4 regions of the Methylobacterium sp. E-041 genome follow, and region 1 is predicted to be linked to each of the others. Evidence: predicted binding sites of a transcription regulator. Region 1 holds the regulator's gene; each other region holds the start of a gene.
What was found. Region 1 encodes LexA, which represses DNA repair genes until DNA is damaged. Its sites were predicted from a motif close to TGTTCNNNNTGTGTTCNG; they were not measured.

Region 1 (4,286 bases):
GCGCCCGCACCGCGCTGGCGAAGCGCGCGAGCCGCAGCTCGAACTGCTGCAGGGCGGCGACCACCTTGCCGATCCGCTGGCCGGTGATGTCCTGGAAGGCGCAGGCCTCGAAGATCGTGCCGATGCCGCTCTCGACCGCGGCGCGGTATTCCGGCCCGTCCGGGAGCGCCAGCATCGACTCGGCCGCCTCCATGATGGTGTTGGTGGCGCCGGCGGTCGCGGCGAGGACGTTGCCGAGCTCCTCGTGCGCCATCGGGATGCGGTCGTGCGTCAGCTCGTTGGCGCGCAGGGCCGCGATCTCGTCGCGCACGTGGGCGATGTAGTCCGCGATCTCGATCAACTCGGACACCATGGTCGCCGGGTTGATCGTCGCGCCGAGCGGTCTTTGCAAACCCATCGTCAGCATTCCTCCGCGTGTCGGCCCCGAAAGGTCGGTCAGGCGCCGCAGACCGCCTCGATCTTGCTCTTCAGGGTCGCGGCGTTGAACGGCTTGACGATGTAGTTGTTCACGCCGGCCTTCTTGGCGGCGATGACGTTCTCGGTCTTCGACTCGGCGGTGACCATGATGAACGGCGTGGTGCGCAGGCCCTCGTCGGCGCGGACGTGGCGAAGCAGCTCGTAGCCGGTCATCGGCTCCATGTTCCAGTCGGAGATCACGAGGCCGTACTTGCGGCCCTTGAGGCGCGCCAGCGCGGCCGTGCCGTCGGAGGCGTCGTCGACCTCCTCGAAGCCGAGCTGCTTGAGCAGGTTGCGGATGATGCGAACCATCGTCTGGTAGTCGTCGACGACCAGGATCGGCATGCTGAGATCGAGGGCCATGGTCAAACTGCTCCGGTGTCTCCGAATCGCCGGCTCGGCCGTCGGCGTCGGTCACGCAATGTCGGGAGGCGCTGTCGCTGGTCGCACCTCATGCCCGGGACCTTACGCCGGGCGGCATTGCGAAGCGGTTAATCGCGCTGCGATCGGCGCACCCACTCGGATAGGCGGCGCGGCCGCCTTTACCGACGCGCTCGGCTGCGTGATGACGATGCCCCCAGCCGCGACGTCGCCCGGACGCCGCGGCAGAGCGGGCAGCCCGCCGGCACCGGCCCGGCCGCGGAGAAGGATCGCCGCCCCATGCGCAAGGTCGTCATCAGCGAGTTCATGGACGAGGCCGCGATCGCGGCGGAGCTCGCGGGGTTCGAGCCGCTCTACGATCCGACCCTGGTCGACCGGCCGGACGCCCTGCGCGCGGCGCTCGCGGGCGCGTCCGGGCTGATCGTCCGCAACCGCACGCAGGTGCGCGCGGGCCTGCTCGCGGCGGCACCCGACCTCAGGGTGGTGGGCCGCCTCGGCGTCGGGCTCAACAACATCGATCTGGCCGCCTGCGCCGCCCGCGGGATCGCGGTCCATCCCGCGACCGGCGCCAACGACGGCGCGGTGGCCGAGTACGTGATCGGCACCGCGTTGCTGCTGCTGCGCGGCGCCTACGGCGCGAGCGCGCAGGTCGCCGCGGGCGCGTGGCCGCGCAACGCGCTGATGGGACGCGAGATCGCCGGCAAGCGCCTCGGCCTCGTCGGCTTCGGCGCGATCGCCCGCGAGACCGCCCGCCGTGCGGCGGCCCTCGACATGACCGTCGCCGCCTTCGACCCGCACCTTGCGCCCGACGACGCCGCGTGGCGCCCGGCGCACGGCGCGGTGGAGAGCCTAACCCTTGACGCGCTGGTCGCAACGAGCGACGTGCTCTCGCTGCACGTGCCGCTGACCGAGGCGACGCGCGACATGATCGGGCCGGCGGCGATCGCCCGGATGCGGCCGGGCGCGATCCTGATCAACGCCGCCCGCGGGGGCGTCGTGGACGAGGCCGCGGTCGCCGCGGCGCTTCGGTCCGGGCACCTCGGCGGGGCGGCGCTCGACGTGTTCGCCCAGGAGCCCGTGGACGCCGCGGGCGGCGCGGCGCTGATCGACGTGCCGAACCTCATCCTGACCCCGCACATCGCCGGCGTGACGCGGGAATCGAACGTGCGCGTCTCGGCGGTCACCGCCCGCGCCGTGCGCCGCAGCCTCGAGGGCTGAGCCCCGCAGCGCAGCGATCGAAAAGGGGCTCGGCGCGCGACGAAATTCGACGCACCGGTCGGATGGGCCGATGAGAACCCTTGCGGAACACTTGACGAACGTTTAACGTGTTCGTGTTTTGTTTCTGCGGCTCAACCTTCGTGTGGCCGCGCATTCTTGCGAGCCGCGCCGATGCTGACCCGTAAACAGCTGGATCTCCTGCGATTCATCGACGAGCGGATGCGCGAGGACGGTGTTCCGCCGTCGTTCGACGAGATGAAGGATGCCCTCGATCTCAAGTCGAAATCCGGCATCCACCGGCTGATCACCGCCCTGGAGGAGCGCGGCTTCCTGCGCCGGCTTCCGAATCGGGCTCGGGCGATCGAGGTGCTGCGCATGCCCGACGGCGCCGGCCGCTCCAGCGCGCCCGCCCCGGTGCCGGCAGCTCCCGCCGCGCCGCGCCGGTTCACCCCGAGCGTGGTCGAGGGCGGGCGCTCGAAGGCCGTGCCGCCGCGTCCTTCCACGACGCAGATGGTCGACGACAGCGGTCGCGCGGTGTCGATCCCGGTGATGGGCCGGATCGCGGCCGGCACGCCGATCTCGGCGATCCAGAACCAGAGCCACGCGATCACCATGTCGCCGGACTTCCTGGCCGGCGGCGAGCACTACGCCCTGGAGGTCCGCGGCGACTCGATGGTCGAGGCGGGCATCCTCGACGGCGACCTCGTGGTCATCCGCAAGCAGGACACCGCCAACACCGGCGACATCATCGTGGCGCTGATCGACGACGAGGAGGCGACGCTGAAGCGGCTGCGCCGTCGCGGCTCCTCGATCGCGCTCGAAGCGGCGAACCCGGCCTACGAGACCCGCGTGCTCGGGCCGGATCGGGTGCAGATCCAGGGCCGCCTGGTCAGCCTCGTGCGCCGTTACTGAAGGGTCTCGCCCGGCATCTCCGGGTTCGGGCCGTCCGCGGTCGGATCGTCGGGTGCCGGGTCGGCCTCCTCCGCCCGGGGGGGCGGGGCGGCCATGCCCTGGAACGGGACGTCCTTCGGCTTGGGCTCGGCCGCGGGCGACGATCCGCCCGCTGCCGCGTCATCCGTTCCCTGGGGCGGGGGACGGACCATCGCGGGGCGCCACGGCAGCGTCCGTCCCGGCTCATGCGTGTCGGCCAGAATGAAGCCATTCGGCTCGACGCGGATCGCCGCGGCGCCGTGGCTGGCGAGGTAGGCGCGATCGATGACGAGGGCGGCGGCGCAGCCCGGCGGTGCGGCGAGCGCCGTGATCAGCACCGAGGCCTTGGCGCAATCCTGCGCGAAGCCGCGGCGATCCTTCAGAAGCGCCACCGCGCGCCCGTCGGCCAACCGAAGCGTGCATCCGATCCGATCGCAGGCGGGACCGCCCGTCGCCTGCGCGCCCGGCCTGCCGTCGCCGTCGGCCTTCAGCCACTGCTCCAGCACGAAGTTCGACGGGCGCCCGAGGGCGACGAGGCTGCCGTCGGCGCGGCGCACCGCCGCCCCGCTGCCCTGGCGGTCGACGTAGATGTCGTAGCGGGCCGGCATCGTCGCTAGGCCGAGCCCGAGCAGCGCCGGCGGCAGGGCGAGCCAGCGAAGGCGCGAGACCGGGAGCGTCGCGAGCAGCAGCCCCGCGGCGAGGCACCCGAGCGCGGCGGTGCCGAAGGCCGGGACCACGACGTTGGCGCGCCCGAGCCCCTGGATCCAGCCGGAGATGGTCAGCATGCCGCGCACCGCCAGTCCCATCAGCCACCAGACCGGCTGGTCGAGGGCGAACGGGTAGGCGACGATGCCCAGCACCGCCGCCGGCATCACCGCGAGCGAGACCAGCGGCAGGGTGAGCGCGTTGCCGATCAGCCCGTAGGGTTGGACGGTCTGGAAGTGGTAGGTGGCGAAGGGCGCGGTCGCGACCTGCGCCACGAGCGTCGTGCCGAGTGTGCCGACCACCGTCGTCAGCGACAGCGCGATCAGCCGGCCGATCCGCCCGGCCCCGTCGCGGCGGAACATCCCTCCATCGATCAGGCGGGCGCAGGCGATGAGGCCGGCCACCGCCCCGAACGACATCTGGAAGCTCGGGCCGAGCAAGCCTTCCGGCTCGTGCGAGAGCGCGATGAGCGCGGCGAGAGCGAGGTTGCGCATGCTGAGCGCCGGGCGATCGACCAGGATCGCCCCGAGCATGATCAGGGTCATCACGAGGGAACGCTCGGCCGCGATGTCCCAGCCGGAGAAGACGCAGTAGGC
Region 2 (4,286 bases), on a different contig from region 1:
GGTCGCCGCGCCGCCCTTCAGGATCTCGGCGACGATCTCGGGCGCGATCTTGCCGACCGGCATCCCGAGGATGGCCAGCGCCATGATCGGGCGGCCGCCCATCGCGTAGACGTCGGAGATCGCGTTGGTGGCGGCGATCCGGCCGAAATCGCGCGGGTCGTCGACCATCGGCGTGAAGAAGTCGGTGGTGGCGATGACGCAGGTGCCGTCGTCGAGCGCCCAGACCGCGGCGTCGTCAGCGGTCTCGTTGCCGACGAGCAGGCGCTCGAACGGGCCGGCGATCGGCTGGTCGGCGAGCAGCGACCGTAGGATCGCCGGGTCGAGCTTGCAGCCGCAGCCGCCGCCGTGGGCGAGGCTGGTGAGGCGGACGGGGGTCGCATCCATGAGGGCACCGCGCGTTCGAACGGACAGGGGTCGCTGGTCGGTGCCGATACCATGGATCGCGGGTTCGGCGCGCCTCGCCCCGCGCGCCGCACGCCGCACGCCGGGAAGGATGGGACAATCGCGGGCAGGCGCCCATATTCCGGTCGTTCAACCCGGAGACGGCCCGATGCCCGATACGCCCGCCCGCAGCTTCGTCCCCCTGTCGATCGCGGTGCTGACCGTCTCGGACACGCGCCGGCCGGAGGACGACCGCTCCGGCGACACCCTGGTGCAGCGGCTGACCGAGGCCGGCCACAGGCTCGCGGCGCGCGCGATCGTGCCGGACGAGGCGACGGCGATCCGCGGGACGGTCGAGGGCTGGACGCGCGATCCCGGAATCGACGTGGTGATCACCACCGGCGGCACCGGCTTCACCGGCCGCGACGTCACGCCCGAGGCGCTGGAGCCGCTGTTCGAGAAGCGGATGGACGGCTTCTCGGCGGTGTTCCACCGCATCTCCTACGACAAGATCGGCACCTCGACGCTGCAGTCGCGGGCGACGGCCGGGGTCGCCAACGCCACCTACGTCTTCGTGCTGCCGGGCTCGCCGGGCGCCTGCCGCGACGCCTGGGACGGGATCCTGGTCAGCCAGCTCGACTACCGGCACCGCCCCTGCAACTTCGTCGAGATCATGCCGCGCCTGGACGAGCACCTTCGGCGGGGCGCCTCGCTCACGGCCTGAGGATCACATCCGGTCGATCCGCGCGATCAGGCGCCGCGGCACCAGCCGCGGGGCGAAGGTTCCGATCTCGGTGAGGCGATCGCGGCGGACGAGGTCGCCGGGCCGCGCCGCACCCGCGCCGAGCAGCGCCTCGGCCCGAATGGCCAGCCGCGTCGCCAGCCCGGCATGCGGGCGGGACAATCGCCCCAGGGCGTCGGCCGGCGCTGTGCCGACGAAGCGGTCGAGGGTGCGGATCCAGCCGTCGCCGGGCACGTCGCCCGCCTCCAGGCACAGCACCCAGTCGCGGCGCGCGACCGCCGCGCCGGCGAACCACCGATCCGATCCAGGCGGCGGCACCACCAGGGTCGCGCCGGTCGCGTCGGCGATCGTGTCGACCGCCTCGCCCATCGCGGCGGCGACGATCACGGCGTCGCCCACGAGCCCGGCGGCCACGCCTCCGACGAGGGCGCCCAGGGTGTCGGCCAGACGGTCGATCGCATCGGCGTCGCCGGGGTCGGCGACATGAACCAGGGCGGAGATCATGGCCGCGCATACCGTATTTTCGCCGGGCGCGGGCAGGCCGGCTCGACGCGGCGGCCCAGCGTTGCACCACAGCCACAAAGCCCGAGAAACTGCCTAAAATCGAGGCGTATCCGACCAGTCTTGTTCCTGTTATGTTCCATGTGAAACTCGCTTCCGCCGGGGTGATGCCAGTCCGATGTCCACACCCCGTCCTCCGCTCGGCACCGAATCCCCGCCGCGACGCCGGCTCGCCGCGACGTCGGAAACGCTGCGCGGCCGGGGCGCCACCGCCAACCCGGGCGGGCGCTTCGAGGCGATCCGCCGCGAGGCCGCCGACGACGGCTGGCCGGCGGACGAGCCCGCACCGGCCAGACGCACCGAGGTGACGCTGGAGCGGGCGAGCGGGATCATTTCCCGCAACACCTCGCCCGACATCTCGTTCGACCGCTCGATCAACCCCTATCGCGGCTGCGAGCACGGCTGCGTCTACTGCTTCGCCCGGCCGAACCACGCCTATGCCGGCCTGTCGCCCGGGCTCGACTTCGAGACGAAGCTCTTCGCCAAGCCGGACGCCGCGCGCCTGCTCGAGCGGGAGCTGTCGGCACCGGGCTACGCGCCGCGGACCATCGCTCTCGGAACGGCGACCGACCCGTATCAGCCGATCGAGCGCGAGCACCGCATCACCCGGGAGATCCTCGAGGTGCTGGCCCGCCTGCGCCATCCCGTCGGCATCGTGACGAAGTCGAACCTCGTCACCCGCGACATCGACATCTTGGCCGGGATGGCGGAGCGGAACCTCGTGAAGGTGGCGATGTCGGTGACGACCCTCGATCCGGTGCTCGCCCGGAAGATGGAGCCGCGCGCGCCGCATCCGCGCAAGCGCCTGGAGGCGATCCGGGTGCTCAGCCGAGCCGGCGTGCCGGTGATGGTGATCGTCGCGCCGATCATCCCCTCGCTCAACGATCACGAGATCGAGGCGATCCTGACGGAGGCCCGCGCCTGCGGCGCGCGGGAGGCGAACCACGTGCTGCTGCGCCTGCCGCACGAGCTGAAGGACCTCGTCGCCGACTGGTTCGCCGAGCACTATCCCGGGCGGCAGCGCCACGTGTTCTCCCTGGTCGAGCAGGCCCGCGGCGGCCGCGAATACGATGCCACGTTCGGCAAGCGGATGACCGGGGAGGGCGCCTACGCCGGCCTGATCGCGACGCGGATGCGGCTGGCCAAGGCGCGTCTCGGCTATGCGCAGACCCGCATCACCCTCGACACCTCGGCCTTCGCCAAGCCCGGCGAGCAGTTCTCGCTGCTGTGACGGGGGCGAAGGCGGCGATCGAGCAATGCTCCGCGGCGGCAGGACGGCTGAATCGTTTTGGCATCGACGGACGACCTCAGGCATCTCGCAAACGAACGCGACCTAATCGGCGCCCGCGATGTTCGCTCCGCCATCGCCGTACGCCCGCGTGAAACTCAGCCGGTGATGCGGGGTGCGGCCGTGGGTCCTGAGGCCGGCGAGGTGCACCGGGGCGCCGTAGCCGACATTACGCTCCCAGCCGTAATGCGGGTGGCGTCGGGCCAGCACCCGCATCAGCGCATCGCGAAACGTCTTGGCGACGATCGAGGCGGCGGCGATCTGCGGCACCGCGCGGTCGCCGCCGACGACCGCACGGCAGGGCTGCGGCAGGCCGGGAACCGCGTCCCGCCCGTCGACCAGCACCGGCGATTCGAGGGCGAGCCGCAGCACCGCTCGGCGCATCGCGTCGAGGGTGGCGACGCGGACGTTGACCCGGTCGATCAATGCCCGGGATCCCGCCGCGATCGCGACGCGGCCCTGCGCGCGGATCAGCGGCGTCAGGATCTCGCGCAGCGGTTCCTTGACCCGCTTGCTGTCGTCGAGGCGGGCGAGCAGGTCCGGCGGGATCGCGGTCGGATCGAACCACACCGCCGCGACGACAACCGGGCCGCACAGGGCGCCGCGCCCGACCTCATCGCAGCCGATGACGGCGGGGTAGTCGGCGGCGCAGGCGGGATCGAAGGGGGGCACGGGGCGGGTCGGGTCCGGAGGGGCGGCGACCCATCGCATTCCTCGGCCGGCCCGTCACCCTCTCAACCCGTCACCTCATCAGCCAAGCAGGGCCGCCTCGACGCCGGCCGGCACGCGGAGATCGGCCGCCTGGGCGTGGGCGCTCTCGATGTTGCCGAAGAACTGGCGGGCGCTCTCGGCCCAGGTCCGGCGGAGGGCCTCCGCGCGGCATTGCCCGCGCGGAACGGCGAGGGCGGCGAGGCATGCCGCGCGCAGGTCGGCGTCGAGCAACCCGGCCCCGGTCCCGGCGACCACGTCGAGGGGACCGGTGACCGGGTAGGCCGCCACGGGCAGGCCGCAGGCCATCGCCTCGAGCAGCACGATGCCGAAGGTGTCGGTGAGGCTCGGGAACACGAACACGTCGCTCGCCGCGTAGAGCGCGGACAGCTCCGCGCCGGTGCGGGTGCCGAGGAAGCGGGCCTGCGGGTGGGCGGCCGCGAGCCGGGCGCGGTCGGGCCCATCGCCGATCACCACCTTGCTGCCCGGCAGGTCGAGACAGAGGAAGGCGGCGACGTTCTTCTCGACCGCGACGCGGCCGACGAAGAGAAAGATCGGGCGCGGCAGCCCGGCGAGCGCAGGGGGAACCTCGGCGGAAGGATCGGC
Region 3 (4,286 bases), on a different contig from region 1:
CCGCGGCTCGCCCAGAGCCGCGGTTCGACCCGACCCGAGAAGCCCGGCCGAAAGGCCGGGCTTTTTTCGTCGCACGATCGCGGGCATGAAAAAGCCCGGCCTCGCGGCCGGGCTCCGATCGGACCGCCGTGCCGGGCCGCTCAGATGTCGAGGTCGGTCTTCTCGGCGAAGGCGGCTCGCTCGGAAATGAAGGTGAAGCGGGCTTCCGGCTTGTTGCCCATCAGGCGCTCGACCGCGTCGCCGGTCGATTCGCGCGCCTCGTCGAGGACGGCGACGCGCATCAGGATGCGCTTCTTCGGGTCCATCGTCGTCTCCTTCAGCTGCGCCGGCATCATCTCGCCCAGCCCCTTGAAGCGGCTGATCTCGACCTTGCCGTTCTTGAACACCGTCTTGATCAGCTGCTCCTTGTGGGAGTCGTCGCGGGCGTAGGCGGTCTTGGTGCCCTGCTGCAGCCGATAGAGCGGCGGCATCGCGAGGTAGAGGTGGCCCTTGTCGATGAGCTTCGGCATCTGCCGGTAGAAGAAGGTGATCAGCAGCGAGGCGATGTGGGCGCCGTCGACGTCGGCGTCCGTCATGATGATCACCTTGTCGTAGCGCAGCTCCTCGTCGCGGTACTGACCGCCCGTGCCGCAGCCGAGCGCCAGGGTCAGGTCGCCGATGAGCTGGTTCGCACCGAGCTTGTCGCGGCTGGCCGAGGCAACGTTCAGGATCTTGCCGCGCAGCGGCAGGATCGCCTGCGTGGCCCGGTCGCGCGCCTGCTTGGCCGAGCCGCCGGCCGAGTCGCCCTCGACGATGAAGATTTCCGAGCCCGCGGTGCCGGCGGCCGAGCAATCGGCGAGCTTGCCGGGGAGCCGCAGCTTGCGCGTCGCGGTCTTGCGCGCAACCTCCTTCTCCTGGCGTCGGCGCAGGCGCTCCTCGGCCCGGTCGATCACCCAGTCGAGTACCTTGTTGGCCTGGGCCGGCGACGCGGCGAGCCAATGGTCGAAGGCGTCGCGGATCGCGGTCTCGACGATGCGCGACGCCTCGACGGTGGCGAGCTTGTCCTTGGTCTGGCCCTGGAACTCCGGCTCGCGGATGAAGACCGACAGCATGGAGGCGCAGGTCGCCATCACGTCGTCGGTGGTCACCGCCGTCATGCGCTTGGCCTGGTTCACCCGCTCGGCGTGCTCGCGCAGCGCCCGCAGCAGCGCGACGCGCAGGCCGGATTCGTGGGTGCCGCCCTCGGGCGTCGGGATGGTGTTGCAGTACGAGGCGGAGACGCCGTCGTCGTGGACCATCCAGGCCACGGCCCATTCGAGCGAGCCGTGCGAGCCGGGCTTTGTGATCTTGCCGGAGAAGATCGCGTCGGTGACGAGCTCCTTGCCCTCGATGTCGCGGGCGAGGTAGTCGCGCAGGCCGCCGGGGAAGCGGTGCACCGCCTCGGCCGGGATGTCGGTGCCCTCGATCAGCGCCGGCGCACACCGCCACCGGATCTCGACGCCGCCGAACAGGTAGGCCTTCGAGCGCGCCATCTTGAACAGGCGGCGCGGGTCGAACGCCAGCGAGCCGAAGATCTGCGCGTCGGGATGGAAGCGGATGCGCGTGCCGCGCCGGTTCTGCACCCGCCCGACGGTTTCCAACCCGCCCTGCGCATGACCGCGCGAAAAACTCTGGCGGTAGAGCGTCTGGTTGCGCGCGACCTCGACCTCCAGGAGGTCGGACAGCGCGTTCACCACCGAGATGCCGACGCCATGCAGGCCGCCGCTGGTCTCGTAGACCTTCGAGTCGAACTTCCCGCCCGCATGCAGCGTCGTCATAATGACTTCGAGCGCGGACTTGCCGGGAAACTTCGGGTGCGGGTCGATCGGGATGCCGCGGCCGTTGTCGGTGACGACGAGCGCGCCGGTCTCCTCCAGCTCGACCTCGATGAAGCTGGCGTGGCCCGCCACCGCCTCGTCCATCGAATTGTCGATCACCTCCGAGAACAGGTGGTGCAGCGCCCGCTCGTCGGTGCCGCCGATATACATGCCGGGCCGGCGCCGCACCGGCTCCAGCCCCTCCAGCACCTCGATGTCGGACGCGGTGTAGCCGGCCTCCGGACCGGCGAGCGGCTCGAGCGCCGCCATCGGCGCCGTCGGCTTGCGCCGGCGCTCGGACGAGGGCAGGGGCGCGGCGGGCGAGGGATCCGTGGCCGAAGGCTTGGCCAGCGAAGAATGGGTGGGCGAAGAATGGGCAGCGGCCTTCGCGCCCGGCCCGAACAGGTCGATGGGGGCGTCGCTCAACCGACGGGCTCCAGGCTTCGGGTCACGTCTCGCATGGGCTTTCATCCGCTCACGATACCGGAACAAAACGGAAACATCAAAGGCGATCGCAGGCCGAATCCGCTATGCAGCTTCGCATGTGCCGCGCGAACCCTCCAAACGCTGCGATGCAACCGTCATCGGGGTGATGCGCAGATCCGGTTAAGATCGCCTCACGCTGCAATTTCGCGCGGAACCGGCGGCACGATCCTGAATTATATCACAAGATCTTCGCCGTAACGAGGGCTGGGACGCCGCCGATGACGACTGCTTCGATCGAAGCCCGAACCCTGATCCTCGCCCGCCTCGAGCGCGCCGCCGGGCAAGCCTTCGGATGCGAGCAGGACGCTGCGCCCGTCTCTCGCGCGGCCTTCGTCAATCCGACGACGATCGCCCTGGCGACATTCGCGACGGCCTTCGCCGCGACGATCAGCTACCTCGTCTAAGACCTGCGACGCGCCTGGCGCGGACCGCCGGCAAGCCGCGCCGCCGGCGGTTCAGCCACTGGCCTTCTTGCTCGCGGCCGGCTTCGCAGCGGCCTTGCCCGCAGCGGCCTTCGGCGTGGCGCGCTTCTTCGCGGCGGGTTTGGCGGAGGTTTTGGAAGCGGTCTTCACCGTCCCGACCTCGCCGTCCTTGGCCGCCTTTGCCGGCTTGCGCGCCGTGGCCTTCGCACCCCGCGCCGGCGCGGCCTTGCGGCCGCGGCTCGGCTTGCCCCCGCCGGCCGCGCGCTTGGCGTTGACGAGGTCGATGCCCTCGGCGAGCGTCAGCGCCTCGGCGGCCATCGATTTCGGCAGGGTCGCGTTGACCTCGCCGTCGGTGACGTAGGCGCCGTACTTGCCGGCCTTCACCACCAGCTCGCGACCCGTCGCCTCGTCCTTGCCGATCGGGCGGCCGGGATCCGAGGACGGGCGGCCGCGGCCGCCGCCCTGTTCCTTGGCGACGATCAGGTCGATCGCCCGGTTGGCGCCGACCTCGAGCACGTCGTCGTCCTTGCCCAGGTTCGCGTAGGTCTTGCCGTGCTGGACGTAGGGCCCGAACCGGCCGAGATTGGCCAGGATCGGCTCGCCGGTCTCCGGGTGCCGGGCGACCTCGCGCGGCAGCGACAGCAGCCGCAGCGCCTTCTCCAGGTCGACCATCGACGGCGTCACGCCCTTCGGCAGCGACGAGCGCTTGGGCTTGGCCGCGTCCTTCTCGGTCGAGGCCTCGCCGAGCTGGACGAACGGGCCGAACCGTCCGTCGCGGATCGTCACCGGCAATCCGCTCACCGGATCGTTGCCGAGCACCCGCGTGCCGGGCGGGCTGCCGTCCGGCGATGAGCCGTCGCCCTCGCCCTCGATGCCCGCGGCCGAGAGCTGCCGGGTGAACTTGCATTCCGGGTAGTTCGAGCAGCCGACGAAGGAGCCGAACTTGCCGAGCTTCAGCGAGAGCTGGCCCGAGCCGCAGGTCGGGCAGGTGCGCGGGTTCGAGCCGTCGGCCTTCTCCGGGAAGATGTGGTCGCCAAGAAGCGTGTTCAGCGCCTCCAGCACCTCGGTGACGCGCAGCTCCTTGGTGCCGCCGACGGCGGCCGAGAAGTCGCGCCAGAAGTCGCGCAGCACGTCGCGCCAGTCGATCTCGGCGTTCGAGACCCGGTCGAGCTGGCCTTCGAGGTCGGCGGTGAAGTCGTACTCGACGTAGCGCTTGAAGAAGCTCTCGAGGAAGCCGGTCACGAGCCGGCCCTTGTCCTCGGGCTGCAGGCGCTTCTTCTCGATCTTGACGTATTCGCGGTCGCGCAGGGTCTGTAGCACCGCGGCGTAGGTCGAGGGCCGGCCGATACCGAGCTCCTCCATGCGCTTGACGAGGCTGGCCTCGGAGAAGCGCGGCGGCGGCTCGGTGAAGTGCTGGGTCGAGGCGATGCGCTCGCGCTTCAGCGCCTCGCCGGCCTTCATCGGCGGCAGGCGCTTGCCGTCCTCGTCCTCCTCGTCGTCCTTGCCCTCCTGGTAAAGGGTGAGGAAGCCGTCGAACTTCACG
Region 4 (4,286 bases), on a different contig from region 1:
TGGAGCGGGCGGTGAGCATCAGGATCGGCACGCGCGAGGTCTCGCGCACGCTGCGCGCATAGGCGAAGCCGTCCTCGCCCGGCATCATCACGTCGAGCACCATCGCGTCGAAGACCAGGCTCTGCGCCTTGGCCCGCGCCTCGGCCGCGCTCGCGGCGGCGGTGACGCGGAACCCCTGCTCGGCGAGGTAGCGGGCGAGCAGCTCGCGCAGGCGCCGGTCGTCGTCGACCACGAGGACGTGCGGCGCCCCGTCGGAAAGCTCGGTGCGGGCATGGGCGGCCATCAGGCGGCCCCGCCCCCGCGGCGGGCCATCAGGCGGCGCACCACCGCGCGCTCGTCGGGCTCGATCATCGCCATCAGGAAGCTCTCGGGGGCGGCCGCATCCTCCGGCGAGGCCAGCGCGCGGGCCAGCCGCCGCGCCTGCACGCGGGTGAGGTCGGCGGCCAGCGCCGCGCCGCTCGGCGTGCAGGTGAGCAGGCGCTGGCGCCGGTCCTGGATGCCGGGCCGCTGGGCGATGTAGCCCTGGCCGATCAGGTCCTTCAGCACCCGGTTGAGGCTCTGCTTGGTGATGCGCAGGATGTCGAGCAATTCGGCGATGGTCAGGCCGGGATAGCGGTCGACGAAGTGCAGCACCCGGTGGTGCGCCCGGCCGAAGCCGTACTCGGCCAGGATCCGGTCCGGATCGCCGACGAAGTCGCGATAGGCGAAGAACAGGAGCTCGATCAGGTCGTCGCTGCTGCAGGCGGCGGCCGGCTCGGCGGCGTCCTTGCGTTCGCGGAGGGCGGGAGATGTCACGTGCGGCCCGGGTCCGGTTGCGGCGCGAAGGGCGGGAGAGGAGACGAACGTCGGCGCGAAGGACGTCGGAGCGGAGAGGATGGGAAGGAGGAGCGTGCGCGCGATATACGTCAGTGTCGTTGACATATTCCAGGCCGGTTGGTACCCGTCAACCCCGCCGGCGCCGCCCGCATGCGCGCCCATCGACATCGTCCCCGCCGAAGGGCCCGCAGGTTGCGCGGGCCGCGACGATTTCCAGGAAGACGTTCCCATGTCCGTGATCCCGTTCGACGAGCGCGAGGGCACCATCTGGTTCGACGGCGCCATGGTGCCGTGGCGGGACGCCAAGATCCACGTGCTGAGCCACGGGCTGCATTACGGCTCGTCGGTGTTCGAGGGCGAGCGCGCCTATGGCGGGGTGATCTTCAAGAGCCTCGCCCATGCCGAGCGCCTGCGCCGCTCCGCCGAGCTGCTCGACTTCGCGGTGCCGTATTCGGCCGCCGAGATCGTCGCGGCCAAGGAGGCCGTGCTCAAGGTCAGCGGCCTGCAGGACGCGTATCTCCGCCCGGTCGCCTGGCGCGGCTCGGAGATGATGGGCGTCTCGGCCCAGGGCAACACCATCCACCTGGCGATCGCCGCCTGGGAATGGCCGAGCTACTTCGACGCCGCCACCAAGATGAAGGGCATCCGCCTCGACATCGCCGAGTATCGCCGGCCCGATCCCCGCACCGCCCCCTGCGCCTCGAAGGCGGCGGGCCTGTACATGATCTGCACGATCTCCAAGCACCGGGCGGAGAACAAGGGCTATGCCGACGCGCTGATGCTCGACTTCGAGGACAACGTCGCCGAGTGCACCGGCGCCAACGTGTTCTTCATCCGCGACGGGGCGATCCACACCCCCACCGCCGACCGCTTCCTCAACGGCATCACCCGGCAGACGGTGATCGAGCTGGCCCGCCGCCGCGGCCTCGCGGTCACCGAGCGCCGCATCCGCCCCGAGGAGATGGCCGACTTCTCGGAATGCTTCATCACCGGCTCGGCCGCCGAGGTCACCCCGGTCTCCGAGATCGGGCCCTACCGGTTCGCGCCGGGCGCGATCACCCGCACGCTGATGGACGACTACCTCGCCGAGGTGCAGCCGCAGGCGCGCGCAGCCTGAAGGTTCGCGCGGCCTGAGGCGTCTTATCCCCCGCCGGTTCCGGCCGGCGGGGAACCTCGGGGATGCGCGCCGCGTTCTGACGGAACATTCCATGAACGCGTGAGTGCCCGATGACCAAGGCCGCTGCCAAGACCACGGCGAAGTCCGATTCGAAGTCCGACGCCAAGTCCGACACGAAGTCCGCTTCGAACGAGAACCCGAAGACCGACCCGAAGGACGTGTCGAACCAGATCAAGGATCCCGACCAGTGGACCACCGGCGGCGAGCCGATGACCGGTGCGCAGGCCTCCTATCTCAAGACCCTGTCGGAGGAGACCAAGGAGCCCGAGGCGTTCGATCCCGACATCGACAAGGCCGAGGCCTCCAAGCGCATCGACGCCCTGCGCAAGGAAGCCGGCCACGGCTGAGCGGGGCGAAGGCGCCCGCGCGGGCCCGCTCCCGACGGGTCGCCCGAGCGCCCATCCCCTCTCGCCGCAAGCGGGGGAGGGGACCCGCAAAACGGCCGGTCGCACGGATCCTGCTTCGGCGGATGCCGCGACCGTCGCCCGTCGCCGATCGAGTTAAAACATCCTCAAGGTCGCGCGGGTAGGGTCGCCGTGTGCCGGTTCGGCCGAGGAAGGCGATCATCGATGTCGAGGACGGTCGTCGAACTGTCGAAAGGGGCCGGAGCCGTGCCGCCGAAGCGCCGCTTCGCCGCCGACGCGCGCGGCGCGACGAGCATCGAGTATGCCCTGATCTCGGGGCTGGTCTTCCTGGCCATCGTCGGCAGCCTGCGCCTCTACGCGTCCAAGGTCAGCACCGTCTACCAGACCATCGGAAACGCGGTCAGCCAGAACTGACCAACCTCAGCGCGTCCCCGGCCGACCCTTGCGCGACCGGTGCGACGCGTCCGGCTCCGAGGCGGGGTCGGCGTTCGGCGTCGTGCCCGAGGGCTTGGCCGCGGCCGCCTTGGCGGGGTCGGCCTCGGCCCAGAACGCCTCGAACAGGCCCTGCATCGCCTTGACGTTCTGTTCCTGAACCTCGGCGCCGGTCTTCAGCATCTGCTGGAACATGCCGCCGGCGGCATCGGGTTCCGGCTTCGGTGCGGGCTTCGAGACCTGGGGCTTCGAGACCGGGGGCCTGGCGGCCTGCTTCTGCGCCTCCGGCGCGGCCTGCGCCGGGACGAACGCCTTCATCATCTCGGCCCAGCCCGGCGCGACCGCGAACGGCGAGGGCGCCGGGGCGGGCGCCGCCTTGGCCTCCGGAGCCTGCTGGTTCAGCAGCATGTGGACGATGCTCGCGACCACCGCGCCGGCCATCATCGGCAGCATCTGGCGCAGCACCTGCGAGCCGACGCCGCTGGCCGAGGAGGCCTGCTGCAGGATCGCCTGGGTGAGGGCCGGCGAGCCGAACATCTGCCCGAGCATGGTCTCGGCCGGGCTGGGTGCCGGGCTCGCGGCGGGGCGGGCGCCGGCCAGCCCGAACATCTGCGACAGGCCGGTCGGGTCGGGGACGGCGCTGCGCTGCAGCCCGAGCGCGAAGGCCGGCATCAGGGCCTCCATCGCCCGGCGCGTCTGCTCGGGGGTGAGGCCGAACTGCTGCGCCACACTCTGCATCCCGGCGCCGTTCTGGGCCTGAAGCATGTCGAGCGGGTTGAACATCACGCGGCCTTGGTCTGTTCGCCGCGCGGAAAACCGCATCGCGGGCCGCGCGTTCCAAGTCTAGACCCTTATCGACGCCGCTGGCCAGTTGCCGGCCAACGTTCGGGCGCGTCCCGGCGCGATCGGTGCCGCGCATCCACCGGGGATCGCGTCCCGGCCGGGATGCCGGGGACGTCGCGCCTGCCGACGCGACGCGGCGCGCTACACCAGCGCGCCGCCATGGGCCGGGCCGGCGGCGACGCTCGCCTCGGGATCGGGCGCGCGCGCCGGCACCACGACGTCGCGCTCGAGCAGCGTGACCGTGCGGGCGGCCATCAGGATGCCGGCCAGCCCGAAGGCGAGCGAGCCGATGCCGACGCCGGCGAGAACCCCGCGCGGCCCGTACAGGGCGGCGCCCGCGAGCGCCGGCGGCATCGTGCCCAGCGTCGCCCGGCCCCAGTTGAGCAGGGTCGAGCGGAACGGGAAGCCGAGGTTGTTGAACGCGGCGTTGGCCAGGAACAGCAGGCCGTTGAAGAACCACACCCCGCCGCTGACGAGGCAGAAGAAGCCGAACAGGTCGGCGGCGACCCCGTCGAGCGCGAACAGCCGCATCAGCGGGCCGCGGGCGAGCACCAGGGCGGCCCACACCACCGCCACGTAGAGGAAGGTCACGAGCGCGCCGTCGCGGAGCACGCCGCGCATCCGGTCGAAGCGGCGGGCGCCCCAGTTCTGGC

Region 2: MKK70_RS23460 (PA0069 family radical SAM protein) is a predicted target of LexA. The motif match lies at 1,749-1,766, and genes of this name have one in related genera.
Region 3: parE (DNA topoisomerase IV subunit B) is a predicted target of LexA. The motif match lies at 2,320-2,337, and genes of this name have one in related genera.
Region 4: MKK70_RS30390 (DUF3072 domain-containing protein) is a predicted target of LexA. The motif match lies at 2,014-2,031, and genes of this name have one in related genera.

The regions. Positions count from the first base shown of each region.
Region 1 covers NZ_JAKSYQ010000299.1:68,857-73,142, reverse strand. The annotation lists gene MKK70_RS28415 (protein phosphatase CheZ) at 1-397, opposite strand, end outside; gene MKK70_RS28410 (response regulator) at 436-819, opposite strand; gene MKK70_RS28405 (NAD(P)-dependent oxidoreductase) at 1,117-2,055, shown strand; gene lexA (transcriptional repressor LexA) at 2,227-2,967, shown strand; partial or broken gene MKK70_RS28395 (ComEC/Rec2 family competence protein) at 2,961-4,286, opposite strand, start outside.
Region 2 covers NZ_JAKSYQ010000263.1:4,676-8,961, reverse strand. The annotation lists gene selD (selenide, water dikinase SelD) at 1-384, opposite strand, end outside; gene moaB (molybdenum cofactor biosynthesis protein B) at 551-1,105, shown strand; gene MKK70_RS23465 (hypothetical protein) at 1,109-1,627, opposite strand; gene MKK70_RS23460 (PA0069 family radical SAM protein) at 1,803-2,915, shown strand; gene MKK70_RS23455 (ribonuclease HII) at 3,018-3,644, opposite strand; gene MKK70_RS23450 (glycosyltransferase family 4 protein) at 3,723-4,286, opposite strand, start outside.
Region 3 covers NZ_JAKSYQ010000214.1:40,184-44,469, reverse strand. The annotation lists gene parE (DNA topoisomerase IV subunit B) at 141-2,261, opposite strand; gene MKK70_RS20015 (hypothetical protein) at 2,540-2,725, shown strand; gene topA (type I DNA topoisomerase) at 2,777-4,286, opposite strand, start outside.
Region 4 covers NZ_JAKSYQ010000304.1:29,909-34,194, reverse strand. The annotation lists gene MKK70_RS30405 (response regulator) at 1-283, opposite strand, end outside; gene MKK70_RS30400 (MarR family winged helix-turn-helix transcriptional regulator) at 283-795, opposite strand; gene MKK70_RS30395 (branched-chain amino acid aminotransferase) at 1,046-1,933, shown strand; gene MKK70_RS30390 (DUF3072 domain-containing protein) at 2,044-2,340, shown strand; gene MKK70_RS30385 (Flp family type IVb pilin) at 2,563-2,772, shown strand; gene MKK70_RS30380 (DUF937 domain-containing protein) at 2,779-3,573, opposite strand; gene MKK70_RS30375 (MATE family efflux transporter) at 3,775-4,286, opposite strand, start outside.